3 regions of the Asticcacaulis solisilvae genome follow, and region 3 is predicted to be linked to each of the others. Evidence: predicted binding sites of a transcription regulator. Region 3 holds the regulator's gene; each other region holds the start of a gene.
The links. Region 3 encodes LexA, which represses DNA repair genes until DNA is damaged. Its sites were predicted from a motif close to ATGTTCNCNANNTGTTCT; they were not measured.
Positions count from the first base shown of each region.

Region 1: the regulator LexA is predicted to act here: its motif matches at 3,760-3,777, upstream of uvrA (excinuclease ABC subunit UvrA).
Region 2: the regulator LexA is predicted to act here: its motif matches at 3,526-3,543, upstream of AB8717_RS17445 (ImuA family protein).

Region 1 is NZ_CP166196.1:2,233,408-2,238,433, reverse strand. Features, by position in the region: gene AB8717_RS10535 (flagellar basal body P-ring protein FlgI) at 1-213, shown strand, start outside; gene AB8717_RS10530 (rod-binding protein) at 213-557, shown strand; gene AB8717_RS10525 (flagellar basal-body protein FlbY) at 718-1,158, shown strand; gene AB8717_RS10520 (Tad domain-containing protein) at 1,218-2,438, shown strand; gene AB8717_RS10515 (hypothetical protein) at 2,444-3,577, opposite strand; gene uvrA (excinuclease ABC subunit UvrA) at 3,848-5,026, shown strand, end outside.
Region 2 is NZ_CP166196.1:3,709,616-3,714,641, reverse strand. Features, by position in the region: gene AB8717_RS17455 (error-prone DNA polymerase) at 1-1,338, opposite strand, end outside; gene AB8717_RS17450 (Y-family DNA polymerase) at 1,311-2,822, opposite strand; gene AB8717_RS17445 (ImuA family protein) at 2,740-3,492, opposite strand; gene AB8717_RS17440 (DUF4142 domain-containing protein) at 3,657-4,172, shown strand; gene AB8717_RS17435 (cupredoxin domain-containing protein) at 4,169-4,480, shown strand; gene AB8717_RS17430 (RNA polymerase sigma factor) at 4,536-5,026, shown strand, end outside.
Region 3 is NZ_CP166196.1:2,470,283-2,475,308, reverse strand. Features, by position in the region: gene trpE (anthranilate synthase component I) at 1-604, shown strand, start outside; gene AB8717_RS11710 (hypothetical protein) at 605-910, opposite strand; gene AB8717_RS11705 (anthranilate synthase component II) at 1,047-1,640, shown strand; gene trpD (anthranilate phosphoribosyltransferase) at 1,633-2,646, shown strand; gene trpC (indole-3-glycerol phosphate synthase TrpC) at 2,844-3,635, shown strand; gene lexA (transcriptional repressor LexA) at 3,800-4,495, shown strand; gene AB8717_RS11685 (ComEC/Rec2 family competence protein) at 4,489-5,026, opposite strand, start outside.

The DNA.
Region 1 (5,026 bases), 240 kb from region 3:
TTCAGCCAGGGCCAGACGGCCACCGTCCCCAACAGCAATGTCAAGGTCGACGAGGAAAAGGGCAAGCAGTTGCTGCAACTCGGCGGCGGCGCTTCGTTGTCGGACCTGGTGGCCGGCCTCAACGCGCTGAAGGTCACGCCGCGCGACATGATCTCGATCCTCCAGGCCATCAAGGCCGCGGGCGCCCTGCAAGCCGAAATCCAGGTGATGTAATGGACAGTTCCTCCCTCCTCACCCTGCAATCGGCCCAGACCAGCGCGGGCATCGGCGCGCAGAGCTCAGTGACGTCGGCCTTGTCGGACAAGGCCCGGGATCCCAAGAAGCTGGGCGCGGATTTCGAGTCGATGGTCCTGTCGCAGATGATCTCGCCCATGTTCGAGGGACTGTCGAGCGACGGTCCTTTCGGCGGCGGCGAAGGTGAGGAAGCGATGAAGTCCTTCTATATCGACGCCATCGGCAAGGAGATGACGAAGCACGGCGGCGTCGGCATTTCCGCCATGATGCAGAAAGAACTCCTTAAGCTACAGGGAGCACAATCGGTGCCCGCATCCAGCTAGGGTTTTGACGTGATACCCCCTTCGGGGCGCCGCGGATTTGCTCCCCGGCGGCGTCGAAAAGCCCTCATGGTGTAAGGCACCACTTCGGCCTTTTCTTCTGGCCGGAAAACAAATCCACTGGCGTCACGCCTAAAACCCTAACCGAATACGGACCCCGGCCATGCCCTTATCCGCACAAAATTCGTCCGACCGGGCCCGGCAATTGCTGGCGCTGACCGAGCGCTTGACCGGCCGGCTGACCGACGAAATCGGCAAGCTGGAAGCCCATCGTCCGCAGGACCTGTTCGAGGGCATCGAGGAAACGCGCAACCTGTCGAATCTGTACCGCATCGAATCGATGCGCGTGAAGGCCGACCCCGGCCTGCTCAAGGGCATTACCGCCCAGGAGAAACAGGCCCTGGTCAAGGCGACGGAAACCTTCAACGACACGCTGGCCCATTATGAGCGCGCGGTCAATGCCGCCAAGACGGTCACCGAAGGCATCGTCTCGGCCATTGCCGACGACATGAATACCCGCCGCGCCGGGACCATGACCTACGGGGCGCGCGGCCATACCCGGCCGACCGGCCCGCAGTCCCTGGGCAGCGGCCGCGTCGCTTAACCCCTGCTTCAGGTTCGTATTATAGACTATCCCGAAAAGTATTTGGGAAGACTGAGCGTATGAAGTCCTGGTTCAAGTGGTTTTCGCAGGTCGGCGGTAACGCTACGATGGTGTTCGCCCTCTCCCTGACGGCTCTGGTGGTCGTCGTCGGCGGCGGTATCGACTTCAACAGCGCCGTCTCGGGCCATGCCCAGTTGCAGGACGCGGTCGACGCCGCCGTACTGACCGGCGTGCGCGCCTCGTCCAACAATGCCGCCAGCGCCAGTTCGGCCTTCAGCGCCAATGTCGCATCCTCGATCGCCGCGTCGGCCAGCCAGAGCTATTCCAGCGGCACGTCGTCGTCCTCGAATTCCTCGGGTACGGTCAACCAGGTCACCATGACCGGACTGGCGACCGTGCAGAAGCCGACCTTCATGCTGGGCCTGGTCGGGATCAATGCCTTCTCGCTGTCGGCCAGCGCCACCGCGGTCGCCGACAAGGCCTCGTCCAATCCGTGCATCTATGTGCTGGATCCGTCGAGCACCCAGTCGCTGCTGGTCAACAGCGGCGCCAGCGTGACGGCGCCCAATTGTGAAATCCACGTCAAGTCGACGGGCAATCCGGCGGCGATCTTCAATTCCGGCAGCTCGCTGAACTTCAAGAAAATCTGTATCGCCGGCGCCAATGTCATCCGCAATTCGGTGACCGTGCCGAACCTGTCGCTCAGCTGCGCCGCCCAGGATGACCCTTACGCCGGGACCCTGCCCACCCCGTCGTCATCGAGCTGCACCTATTCGAACCTGAACTATAACGGCGCGACCGTGGCCTTGCAGCCTGGCGTCTATTGCGGCTGGTTCAACTTCAACAATTCCTCGGCGACGGTGACCATGGCGCCGGGCGTCTATGTCATCAAGGGCGGCGGCTGGAACGTCAACGGCGGCACCTGGACGGGCAGCGGCGTCACCATCTATTACGCCGACACGTCCAAGATCCAGTTCAACAGCGGCATTTCAGCCAACCTGTCAGCGCCGACTTCGGGCACCTACAAGAACATCCTGATGTATGAGGCGGCGGGCCTGTCCAAGACCCAGTTCGTGCTCAACGATTCGGTCAGCAACCAGCTGAGCGGGCTGATCTGGCTGCCCTCGCGCCAGCTGACCCTCAACGCCAAGTCGGGCATCCAGAGCGACAGCCTGACCATGGTTGTGTGGCAGCTGATCCTGAACAACACGACCTGGAACCTGACGCAGATGACCGGAAGCAGTGGTGGAAGTGTCACCAATATCCGGTTGATCAAGTAGACAATTTAGTACGACACCCTGGCCTTGGGATCGTTGTTCGTGCCGTTGCGGGTGCGGTCGTCCTTGTCGTTGGAATACTGGCCGGGCTTTACCGTATCGTCGGGCTGATAACGCGATTGCGGGCCGTCATTGACGCGCTTCCAGTAGTCCGTATTGCCAGGCTGCGTCTTGTAACGCAGGTCTGCGTCACGCGCGGCCGCCGCGGCCTGAAGGTGGGCGTCGGGCTTGAGGCCGAGGCCGTTCATCTGTCCCAGGGCCAGCATGTCGCAGTCCTTCGGCGGCGTCTTGCCCTTCTTCTGGATATCGACGCAGGACTCGTGGTTTTGCAGGGCCTGGGTTACGCCGTTGCGTCCGCCTTTCAGTTGCCCCAGCGCCGCCGCGCCGGCTGACCCCCTCGCCCCGGCCGCACCCGACTGGCCGCCGGCGGGTGGCGCGGAGGCCTGGCGTGAGGCGTCGGGGCTGAGACCCGAAGGCGCCGGCGGGGCGGCGTCGACGCTGGGCAGCGGCGTTTCGTGGACCTTGAGATCGCTGACATCGTGTTGCTGGGCGAGTTTCGGATTGGCGTCCAGGACTTCTTCCTCGCGCTTCTTCTTTTTGGTGGCGTCGGGATTGCGCTGAGGTTCATCGGCCGCGACCGTCGGCATGGAGCGGTCATTGTTCTGCAGGGCGCGATCGGTGCGGTTGCTTAGTGTGGTAGGCTTTACCGCCTGGAAGGCCTCGGTGTCGCGCGGCGCGGTTTGCAGGGATTTGTCGGGCACGGGGGCCGGTTGCGGCGCGGGTACCGGCTGCGGGGATGCCGCCGTCTGCGGCTGAGGTGTCTGGACCTGGGCCTGCTGCGCGGGCTGCGGCACGGGTTCGGGCGGCGTCTGGCGCGGTGTCACGCGCTCGCTGGGCTGCGGTTGCGGCTGGTCGGGTTGCGGCTCCGGAAGCGGCTCGACGCGGTACAGCTCGGCATTGATGGCGTCCGGCGCGGGCAGGTCCATGGGGTGCGGCGCGTTGGCGATCAGGACCCACAGGACCAGCAGATGCATCAGCAGCGCAGCCGTGGTGGCGCCGGTCAGCCGGCCGCGTTCGCCGATGTCGAACTGGCGGCCTGCGACGGTAACCCTGATCACCCTGTGGCCGAGTGTAACCTGCATGGTTGCCCCTCCTGCCCCGACCCTGCCCCATAATTCAGGCTCCACTGTGTCGTGCATTGTTCGATTTGGCAAATGCTGCTGTAGATTCTTTCGCTCAATCGCCGCATGGCTCGGGCAAACGTGCCCGGCGGGCGGTCGCCCTTGCCAGCGGCGACCAAGCGGTCGCTGCTGGAATTATACCGATGTTGCCAAAATGTTCTTGAACCTTGCTGGCAATCGCGGCATAGGTCCCTATATGACGGGTTTGTAGCTTTAAAGGATATGCGGCGCATGGCCAGTTCCCACCACGATCAGGACTTCATCAAGGTTCGGGGCGCCAGGGAACACAATCTCAAGGGCGTGGATGTCGACATTCCGCGCGGCCAGCTGGTCGTGCTGACCGGCCTTTCGGGCTCGGGCAAGTCGTCGCTGGCCTTCGATACCATCTATGCCGAAGGGCAGCGCCGTTATGTCGAATCGCTGTCGGCCTATGCGCGCCAGTTCCTGGAGCTGATGTCCAAGCCCGACGTCGACCTGATCGAAGGCCTGTCGCCGGCCATTTCGATCGAGCAGAAGACGACATCGAAAAATCCGCGCTCGACCGTCGGAACGGTCACCGAAATCCATGACTATATGCGCCTGTTGTGGGCGCGCGTCGGCGTCCCCTATTCCCCCGCCACCGGCCTGCCGATCGAAAGCCAGACCATCTCGCAAATGGTCGACAAGATCGTCACCCTGCCCGAAGGCACGCGCCTGTTGCTGCTGGCGCCCTACATTCGCGGGCGCAAGGGCGAGTACAAGAAGGAAATCGCCGACCTGCAGCGCCAGGGCTTCCAACGCCTGAAGATCGACGGCCAGTACTATGCCATCGAGGACGCGCCGAAGCTGGAAAAGAACTTCAAGCACGATATCGACGTCGTGGTCGACCGCGTCATCGTCAAGGACGGAATCATGGCGCGCCTGGCGGATTCGCTGGAGACGGCGCTGCGCCTCGCCGACGGGCTGGCGGTGGCCGAGTTCGCCGACGTGGCCGAAGGCGAAACCGAACCGCGCCGCATCCTGTTTTCGGAAAAGTTCGCCTGCCCCGTGTCGGGCTTCACCATCGCCGAGATCGAACCGCGCCTGTTTTCGTTCAACAATCCGTTCGGTGCCTGTCCGGTGTGCGACGGGCTGGGCGTCAAGCTGGCCTTCGACCGCAACCTGATCATCGACGCCAAGAAGACGCTGGAGGACGGCGCGGTGCTGCCGTGGTCGAAGGGGCCGTCGCCGCTCTATGCCCAGACCCTGCAGTCGCTGGGAATCCATTATGGATTCAAGCTCGACACCAGGTGGGACAAGCTGAAGCCCGAAATCCAAGAAATCATCCTGCAGGGCTCCGGCGCCGAAAAGATCAAGTTCACCTACCAGGACGGATCGCGCCGCTACGACGTTACCAAGCCGTTCGAGGGCGTCGTGCCCAATATGGACCGG
Region 2 (5,026 bases), 1.2 Mb from region 3:
CCAGTGGCGGAATTGCTGCGACAGGGTACGCAGCATGTCTTCCGGTAAGCCCAACGCCTTGCCGACATCGCGGATGGCGCCCTTGGCGCGGTAGCGGCTGACGACCGACACAAGGGCGGCATGGTCGCGGCCATAGGTTTGGAACACCCACTGCATGACGATTTCGCGCCGCTCGTGTTCGAAATCGACGTCGATATCGGGCGGTTCGTTGCGGTTTTCCGAGATGAAGCGTTCGAACAGAAGGTCGTGCTTCATCGGATCGACGGCGGTGATGCCCAGTACGAAGCAGACCGTGCTGTTGGCCGCCGAACCGCGTCCCTGGCATAATATGTCCTGAGAGCGCGCGTAATAGACGATGTCGTGCACGGTCAGGAAATAGGAGGCGTAACCGAGCCTGTTGATCAGGGCCAGTTCGGTGTCGAGCTGCCTGCGAACCTTTTCGGGAACCCCTTCGGGATATCGTTTGTCCGCACCCTCGCGCACGAACCGTTCCAGCACCTCCTGCGGCGGCACGTCCGGATTCATGCGTTCGTCCGGGTACTGATATTTCAGCTGGTCGAGTGAGAAGGTGCAGCGCTCCATGATCTCGCGCGTGCGAGCGACCGCTTCCGGATAACGCTCGAACAGCCGCGCCATCTCTTCCGGAGGTTTGAGATAGCGGTCGGCGTGGCGCTCGCGGCGGAACCCCAGCTGGTCGATCGTGCAGTTGTGGCGGATGCATGTCAGGACATCCTGCAGAATGCGGCGTTCGGGTGCGTGGAACAGCACATCGTTGCTGGCAATCGTCGGTACGCCGGTGCTTTCGGCCAGACGCGACAGGTCGTGCAGGCGCAGGGCGTCGTTCGGCCGGCGGCGCAAGGTCAGGGCCAGATAGGCGCGGTCGCCGAAAATTGCCTTCAGGCGGCGTAAATTCAGCGCGCAGGCTTCGTCGGCCATGTCCGGCGCCAGCACGGCGATCAGGCCTTCGTTCCAATCCGCCACGTCGCCCCACTCGAGGTGGCATTTGCCCTTGCCGGCGCGGCGCTTGCCCAGAGACAGGAGGCGGCAGAGGCGCGACCAGCCGGCCTTGTCCATGGGATAGACCAGCAGGGACGTCCCGCAGGCGAGATCCAGCCGGCAGCCGGCGACCAGGCGGACGCCGTGCTCCCGCGCCGCCTGGTAGGCCTGGACGATACCGGCGACCGAATTGCGGTCGACGACGCCCAGCGCCTCCAGCCCCAGTTCGCGGCCTCGCGCGAACAGCTCGTCGCACGAACTGGCGCCGCGCAGGAAGGAGAACTGCGTGGTGACCTGAAGCTCTATGTACGACGTCACGAAAAGACTCCGTGTACGTACCATTTGTGCTGTTCGGGATCGTCACTTTCGCCGTCGCCGGTGCGGAACAGCCAGAAGCGGCGGCCGTCCTCGACCTCGACGTGGAAATAGTCGCGCAGCGCGTCGGTCTCGGCCTCGCGCTTCCACCATTCTCCGAAGATGCGTTCGGGGCCGTCGGCATGGGTGACGATGTGGCGGATTCCTCGCCAGATAAAGGCTTTCGGCGGATAGTCGGGCAGGCGGCCAAGGGTAATAACGGTTTCCGGCCGGCGGAACAGACGCAAGGGGCGCGGCCAGTGCGCCGGCCAGGTCAGCCCGGCGCCGGCTCCAAGCACGTCGGTTCGCGCCACGCTGCGTTCGGGCACGTCGCTTTCCATCGGTTGCAGGCAGAAGATACGGTCCGCGCCGATGCGATTGCTCAGGATATCGACCAGGACCGAGATGTCGGGCGTTTGCGCCGCGTCATCGCTGCCCGTCTGTGTCGGAATCAAGGGCTCGGCCTCGGTGGCGACAAGCCGCATGCGCTCGATGCCGAAGCCCGGGTCGACGGTTTCGATCTGGTCGCATAGCAATCGCGTCAGGCGCTTGATATCGCGTACCGGCCGCGCCATGGCGACGCGCACGGCTTCGATGCGATTGTCGGTGCGGTAGAAGACCAGGTCGAGCTGGCGCGCGCCCAGACTCTTGCCTTCCAGGGCGTCGCACAAGGTCTCGGTCAGCTTGCCGGTATAGCGGGCGATCGTCTCGGGCGCGCCGATCGGTTCGGCGAAATGGCGTTCGATGCTGGTGACATCGGGCAGGCGGATAGGATCGATAGGTTCGGGCACGTGACCGAACGCCTGGTCGAGACGGCGCGCCAGGTCGAGGCCGAAGCGGCGGATCAGCGGCGCGCGCGGCTGGTCTACAAGGTCGCCGATCGTATCGAAACCCAGCAAGCTCAGGCCCGACACCACGTCGCGCGTCAGACGCAGGGCATTGAGCGGCAGGGCAGGCAGCCAGTCGCGGGCCGGGCCCATGACGGCGGTGCGTTTCGGCAAAAAGCGCGCCGCCGCGTGAGCCGCCCCCCAGCTATCGGCGACCGCGGCGCGCGCCGTGACGCCTTCAGCCTTCAGCGCCTCGACCAGCCGGTCGAGCACGCCGTCTTCGCCGCCGTTGAGGTGCGCGGCTCCCGTAATGTCGATGACCAGGCCGTTCGGCGCATCGGCCGCGACCACGGGCGAAAACCGCCTGAGCGCCCAGCGCGCCAGGGTATCCAGCGCTTCGGCATCGGCTTCGGGCTCGGCGTCGTGGACCACCAGGCCCTCGACCAGGGCCTGCGCCTTGGCCAGCGGCATACCGACATAAAGCCCCTGGTCGGCAGCGGCCTTGTCGAGCGCGGTGACGACGCGTTTGCGTCCGTCCATGCCTTTCAGGACCAGAGGCTGCTCAGGAGGCAGCGCGCAGCCGGGGCGGCGGCGCAGCCGGTCGGTGGACCAGCGCGGCAGGTAGAGCGAGACGACCCTTCTCATCGCAGGCCTCCACGGTAAAACGGGCGGCTTCTCCGCCCTTGCATCGCATCAGTTCGAGGTCCCAGCGCGCCCGGCCCAGGCCGGGGACGGGCAGGGGGGACGATGGCGCTGCCGCCACACGCCAGCGCGTCGTCGCCGAGGTCGGCTGACCGAATTCGGCGGCGGCCTTGACCTGTTTCCAGCGCCGCACGATGAGACACAGGGTGGCGTGGTCCTCGGCGGCCAGCTGCAGGCGGCGCGACGCCACCATGGGCAGTTTCGCTACCTCACCGACCACGGCGCCAAGGCCGCCGTGACGCAGGGCCTCCTCGCACACGGCCAGCAGCGTCTTGTCGTCGCCGGCCTCGACGTGGATGACGCGGCCGGGCGACAGCCCGGCCTGCGCCAGGCCGGGTGCGAACAGGTCGGACTGCGTAACGCACCACAGGACCTTGCCCGCCGTGCGCGCGGCGATGCCGGCGGCAAACAATCCGGCGGCGGCGCCGTCGACGACCCCGTCGCCGTGACCCGCCACCTCGTGCAGCGCGCCCAGCGCCAGTCCGCCGCCCGGCAGGCGGTCGTCGATCGCGGCTATGCCGAACGGCAACACGCCGGCCGCGCGCCGGCTGCCGTCGAGCGCCTGGATCCGCTGGCGCAGTTGGGCGAGTCCCGTGTGTGAGAGCTTCGACATGACAACCACCATTGCTCCGAGTTCTTCGGAATTATGTTCTCTTTTTGTTCCCATTCGAAATAAGAGTCAAGGGGGAAGGATTTTCGGGAACCTTTCGGCGGCCGGCGCATCCAATGGTCAGGCGTGGCGAGAGGCGCGCGCTGCAAATCCCGAGGAGGATAGTGATGTTCGTACGCACCGCATGCCTGATTGCCACCCTGATGCTGCCGGCCGCGGCCCTGGCCGACACGCAGATCAATGACGCGCAGATCGCCCACATCGCCTATACGGCGGGCAATATCGATATCGACGCCGCCAAACTGGCCTTGAAGAAATCGCACAATCCCAGGGTCCGCGCCTTCGCCGAGGACATGGCGCGCGACCACAAGGCCGTCAATGACAAGGCCCTGGCCCTGCTCGGCAAGCTGAAAGTCACACCCGAGGACAACGCCACCAGCCAGGCGCTGAAGGCCGGGGCCGACGCCGAGGCGAAAAAGCTGGAGGCGCTCGACAGCGCTGCCTTCGACAAGGCCTATGTCGACAACGAGGTCGCCTACCACAAGACGGTCAACGGCGCCCTGCGTGACACCCTGATTCCCAATGCGCAGAACGCCGACCTGAAATCGCTGCTGCAAACCGGGCTGAAGCTGTTCGAAGCCCACCAGGCCCACGCCGAAATGGTCGATGGGGAACTGCATTGAGGCATATCGCTTTTGTAGCGGCCGCCGTGCTGGCGCTGGCCTTTCCGGCCGGCGCCCGCACCTCGCAGAGCGCGACGGTGTTCATCCGCGACATGGCCTTCCAGCCGCCGTCGGCCGGGCTGACAGCCGGCGACACCCTGGTCTTCACCAATGCGGATTCCTTCCGCCACACGGCCACGGCGAAGGGCGAGTTCGATCTCGACCTCAAGCCGGGCGAAAGCCGCAGCGTCGTGCTGAAGCATTCCGGAACCTATGAGGTCACATGCCGCTACCACCCTACCATGACGATCCGCCTGACGGTAAAATGACCCGCCTTGCGGACCGTGTCACGGACGTGCTGAAATCGTTCCGGGAAGGATCGTCATGCTGACCGCCATAGATTATCGGGGTTTAAGCGAAGACGCCCTGGTCATGCACGCCCGCACGGGCGACCGCGACGCCTTCCGCGCCATCATGCAGCGCTGCAACCAGCGCCTGTTCCGCATTGCTCGCGCCGTACTCGGCAATGACGACGAAGCCGAGGACGCCTTGCAGGAAGCCTATCTGCACGCCTTTGCCGCCATTGCGGGCTTTCGCGGCGACAGCGGCCTGTTCACCTGGCTGTCGGCCATCACGCTCAACGAAGCCCGCGCGCGCCTGCGCCGCCGGCGCAGGACGGTCGAAATGACGGCGATCGAAAACCAGCCCAATGTCGTGGCCTTTCCGCTGACCGCTGTTCCGGCCGGGCCGGAAGACGAGGCTGCGCGCGCCCAGATGCGCCGCCTGCTGGAACGCGCGGTCGACGATCTGCCGGTCGACTTCCGGCTGGTCTTCCTGCTGCGCGAAGTCGAAGGCTGCTCGGTCGAGGACACCGC
Region 3 (5,026 bases):
CCGCGACGGCAAACTGACCATCCGCCCGATCGCCGGCACGCGGCCGCGCGGCAAGACGCCCGACGCCGACAAGGCGTTGGAAACCGAACTGCTGGCCGATCCGAAGGAGCTGTCGGAACACCTGATGCTGCTCGACCTCGGCCGCAACGATGTCGGCCGGGTCGCCAAGCCTGCCAGCGTGCGCGTCACCGAGAAGTTCATCATCGAGCGCTACAGCCACGTCATGCACATCGTGTCGAACGTCGAGGGCGATGCGCCGGCCGACCTCGACCCGATCGATGCGCTTCTGGCCGCCCTGCCCGCCGGCACGCTTTCGGGCGCGCCCAAGGTGCGCGCCATGGAGATCATCGACGAGCTGGAAGACGTCAAGCGCGGCGTCGGCTACGGCGGCGGCGCGGGCTATATCTCGTCGTCGGGCGCGGTCGATGTCTGTATCGTCCTGCGTACGGCCCTGTTCAAGGACCGCAACATCTATGTCCAGGCGGGCGCGGGTGTGGTGGCCGACAGTGTGCCGCAAAGCGAATACGACGAGACCTGCCACAAGGCCGGCGCGCTGATCAAGGCCGCCCAGGACGCCTGGCGTTACGTTTATCAGCAGAACTGATTATTTTTCGGTTCCGACCAGCACGGGCTGCGCCGGCTTCGGGGCAGCCTCGGGCGCGGATGCGCTGCTGGACGACAGCTCGAAGGCCGCGGGCGACGCGACGGCCTGGGCCTTGACCTCGGCGTGGGCGGGCGCCTCTTCGGCGCCGAAGACCAGGGTGAACAGCAGGGTCGCCGACACGCCGGCCGCCACCAGGGCCAGCAGGGACACGATGCCATTGCGTGCGCGATGATGCTGGCCGTCCAGCAGGTCGCGCGCCTTGTCCAGGCGGCGGTCCGAGGTGGCGGTATCGTTCACAATCGGCATATCGGGACTTCTATAAAGGCAGTTTGCGGCGTCATCGTGGTGCGCGCTGCCTTACATATGGTTAACGGCGATCTTATCACTTGGAAAAGATTGGCGGTTTGCTTACATACGCATAAGTTTTCAGGGGCACGCCCAAATGATCCTCGTTATCGATAATTACGACAGCTTCACCTACAACCTCGTCCATTACCTGGCCGAGCTTGGGGCGGAAACGAAGGTCTATCGCAACGACGCGCTGAGCGTTCAGGACGCCCTGGCGCTTGGCCCCAAGGCCATCCTGCTGTCGCCCGGCCCGTGCGCCCCCGACCAGGCCGGCATCTGTCTGCCGCTGCTGCGCGCTGCCCCCGACGACATGCCGGTCCTGGGCGTCTGCCTCGGCCACCAGGCGATCGGACAGGCGTACGGCGGGGATGTCATCCGCGCCAAGACGTTGATGCACGGCAAGACCAGCCAGATCCACCACGCCGACAAGGGCATCTTCCGCGGCCTGCCGAACCCTTTCACCGCCACGCGCTACCATTCGCTGGCGGTGAAGCGTGAGACCCTGCCCGAGGACCTTGAGGTCACGGCCTGGACCGAGGACGGCGAGATCATGGGCGTGCAGCATAAAGTCCGCCCGATCCACGGCGTGCAGTTCCATCCCGAGTCGATCGCCACCGAAGGCGGCCACCAGCTGCTCAGCAACTTCCTCGAACTGGCCGGAATCGGAAGCCATACCCTCTATGTCTGACGCCGAATTCAAGCCGCTCTTGTCGCGCCTCGCCGACGGCGCCACCCTGTCCGAAGAGGATGCCGAAACCTTCTTCTCGGCCTGTTTGCGCGGCGAACCGACCCCGGCCCAGGTCGCCGCGGCCGTGACAGCCATCCGTCTGCGCGGCGAAACGGTCGGCGAAATCGCCGCCTGCGCGCGCGCCATGCGCAAGGCCGCCATCCAGCTCGATCATCCCTACGACGTGGTCGACGTCTGCGGCACGGGCGGCGACGGCCTGCATACGCTCAATATCTCGACGGCCGTGGGCTTTGTGGCGGCCGGCGGCGGCCTCAAGGTCGCCAAGCACGGCAACCGCGCCATTACGTCCAAGTCCGGCACGGCCGACGTGCTGGCGGCGCTGGGCGTCAATATCGAGGCGACATTGACGCAGCAGCGCCGCGCGCTCGACGAGGCCGGCATCTGTTTCCTGTTCGCCCAGGCGCACCACGGCGCCATGCGGCACGTTTCGCCGATCCGCCAGCAACTGGGGTTCCGCACGATCTTCAACCTGCTGGGCCCGCTCAGCAACCCGGCCGGCGCCAGACGCCAGGTCGTCGGCGTGCCGTCTGTGCGCTTCGTAGAGCCGATCGCCCAGGCGCTGGGCGCGCTTGGCGCCACGCGCGCCTGGTCGGTGCACGGTTCGGGCCTCGATGAGCTGACGACGACGGGCGAGACCGAGATCGCCGAATGGCGCGACGGGCATGTCCGCCTGTTTCACATTACGCCGGAAGCCGTGGGCCTGCCGCGTGCGGCGCTGGCCGACATCACCGGCGGTGCGCCGGCTCATAATGCCGAGCGCCTGGCCGCCTTGCTCGACGGCCAAAAGGACGCCTATCGCGATATCGTGCTGCTCAATTCGGCCGCCGCCTTTTTAGTCGGCGACAAGGTTGAAACCCTGAAGGACGGAATCGAACTGGCAGCGGCCGTGATCGACGACGGGCGCGCCCGCAAGGCTCTGGACACGCTGATTGCCGTGACCGCGTGACGCGGCTGCGAGAAAAGTGAAGCGCTACCCGTAAAGTCAATCATCAGAGATGCCATAAAAGTCCCTGATTTGATTTCAAAAGATGAAAATGGTAACGCTCACGCCGCCGTTCGCCATAACGGAAAGTGTGAGTAGTGTAATTTGTGAAGCGTGTTAGCGTCGCGACCGTGATCGCACAGCACGGCTTGGAGGGCGCAATGCTGGATATCCTGGAAAAAATCGCGACCTACAAGCGCGAAGACGTGGCCAATCGCCGGACGTCGACGACGCTCGACGACCTCGAATCGCAGATCGAGCATATCGGCCCGACGCGCGGCTTCATGAAGGCCCTGGTGCGCAACAAACCTGACAATGGCCTGTCGCTGATCGCCGAGATCAAGAAGGCATCGCCGTCCAAGGGTCTGATTCGCGAGGACTTCGATCCGCCCTTCCTGGCGCAGGCCTATGAAAAGGGCGGCGCGTCGTGCCTGTCGATCCTGACCGACAATCCCAGCTTCATGGGGCATGAAAGCCACTTCCAGTCGGCGCGCCAGGCCGTATCCCTGCCCTGCATCCGCAAGGAATTCCTGGTCGATACCTGGCAGGTGACCGAATCGCGCGCCATCGGTGCCGATGCGATCCTGGTCATCATGGCGATGATCGACGACGAACTGGCCGAAGACCTGATCGCGGCTGCGAAGCACTACGGCATGGACGCCCTGGTCGAGGTTCACGACGCCGCCGAAATGGAGCGCGCGCTTAAGCTCGAGTCCAAGCTGATCGGCATAAATAACCGCAATCTCAGGGATTTCCACGTCGACCTGAAGGTCACCGAAGACCTGGCCGGCATGGTCACCAAGGACCACGTCCTGGTCGCCGAAAGCGGTATCTTCACGCATGACGACGTCAAGCGCCTCTCCAACACAGGCGCCACGGCGATGCTGGTCGGTGAAAGCCTTATGCGTCAAGGCGACGTTACAGCGGCAACGAAGGCGTTGCTGGGCGGCTGAACTGTAGCTTTTGGCTTGCGCTAACGCTTCGCGCCTTCAGCGCGGGCGTTAACCATTTGCCCCCTTGACAATCGATTAGAACACACACAGAACACTTGCCATATGTTCATGGCTTGTTCACCGGTATGCGGTAAGAACAGGCAAGATCAAGACAGGTGTCCATCATGCTGACGACCAAACAACGCGAACTCCTGATGTTCATTCACGAGCGCATCAAGGAGAGCGGCGTGTCGCCGTCCTTCGACGAAATGAAGGAGGCGCTGGATCTGGCGTCGAAGTCGGGCATCCACCGGCTGATCACCGCCCTTGAGGAACGCGGCTTCATCCGCCGCCTCGCCCACCGCGCTCGCGCGCTGGAGGTCATCAAGCTGCCCGACCAGGCGACGACCTCGGCGCCGCCGCGCGGCCGCCAGGCCTTTGTGCCGCAGGTCGTCGAAGGCAAGCGCCCGGACGCTGTCCGCCCGGTCAACGACGATACGCGCGAACTGCCGCTGCTTGGCAAGATCGCCGCTGGCGTGCCGATCGAGGCCATGGGCCAGGAACGCGATCGTCTGAAGGTTCCCGAAGTCATGCTGGGGGCCGGTGAGCACTATCTGCTCGAGATCGAAGGCGATTCGATGATCAATGCCGGCATTCTCGACGGTGACTTCGTCATCATCAAGAAGACCGATACCGCCCAGTCGGGCGAGATCGTCGTGGCCCTGGTCGACGGCGACACGGCGACGCTCAAGCGCCTGCGCAAGAAGGGTGCGTCGATCGCGTTGGAGGCCGCCAACCCGGCTTACAAAACGCGTATCTACAATGCCGACGAGGTCAGCGTTCAGGGCCGTCTGGTCGGCCTGATGCGCCGCTATCACTGATCTTCGGCTTCGGAAGGTTCTGACCAGGGTCTATGGCCGCGCAGGGGCTGCGCGGCCTTTATCGTCCATGACGCACCGGCGCGTGTCAGTTCCATCGCGCCCAGCCGGCGGAAATCGCCCGACGAAATGTGGTTCACGCCATGGCATGTGTCCGGCCAGTCGGCCAGCGGGCTTCGCAACACCACGAGGTCGCTGTTGAGGCAAAGGGTATCCAGGGCAATCGCCGATGGCGGCCTGTTGGAAAACCAGAAGCCGATGCGCAGTTTCGCGTCCGGCAACGGCGTGCAGGCATACCCCGAACAGTCATAGTCGCGCGCCGCGATATCGGCCGGCTTCAGGCCATAGCGCTGCGACCATTGTTCAAAGCCGTAGCGCTTGACCTTGGGCCGCAGCACATAGGCCTGTGCGCCGGTGCGAATGGCGGCATTGCCGCCGGTGGGATCGATCCAGACGTCCGTTGCCGGCAGGCGCGGCCACCACAGGATGCTCAGCGCCGGAACCAGGCCCAGCCATCGCATTCGCCCGCGGACA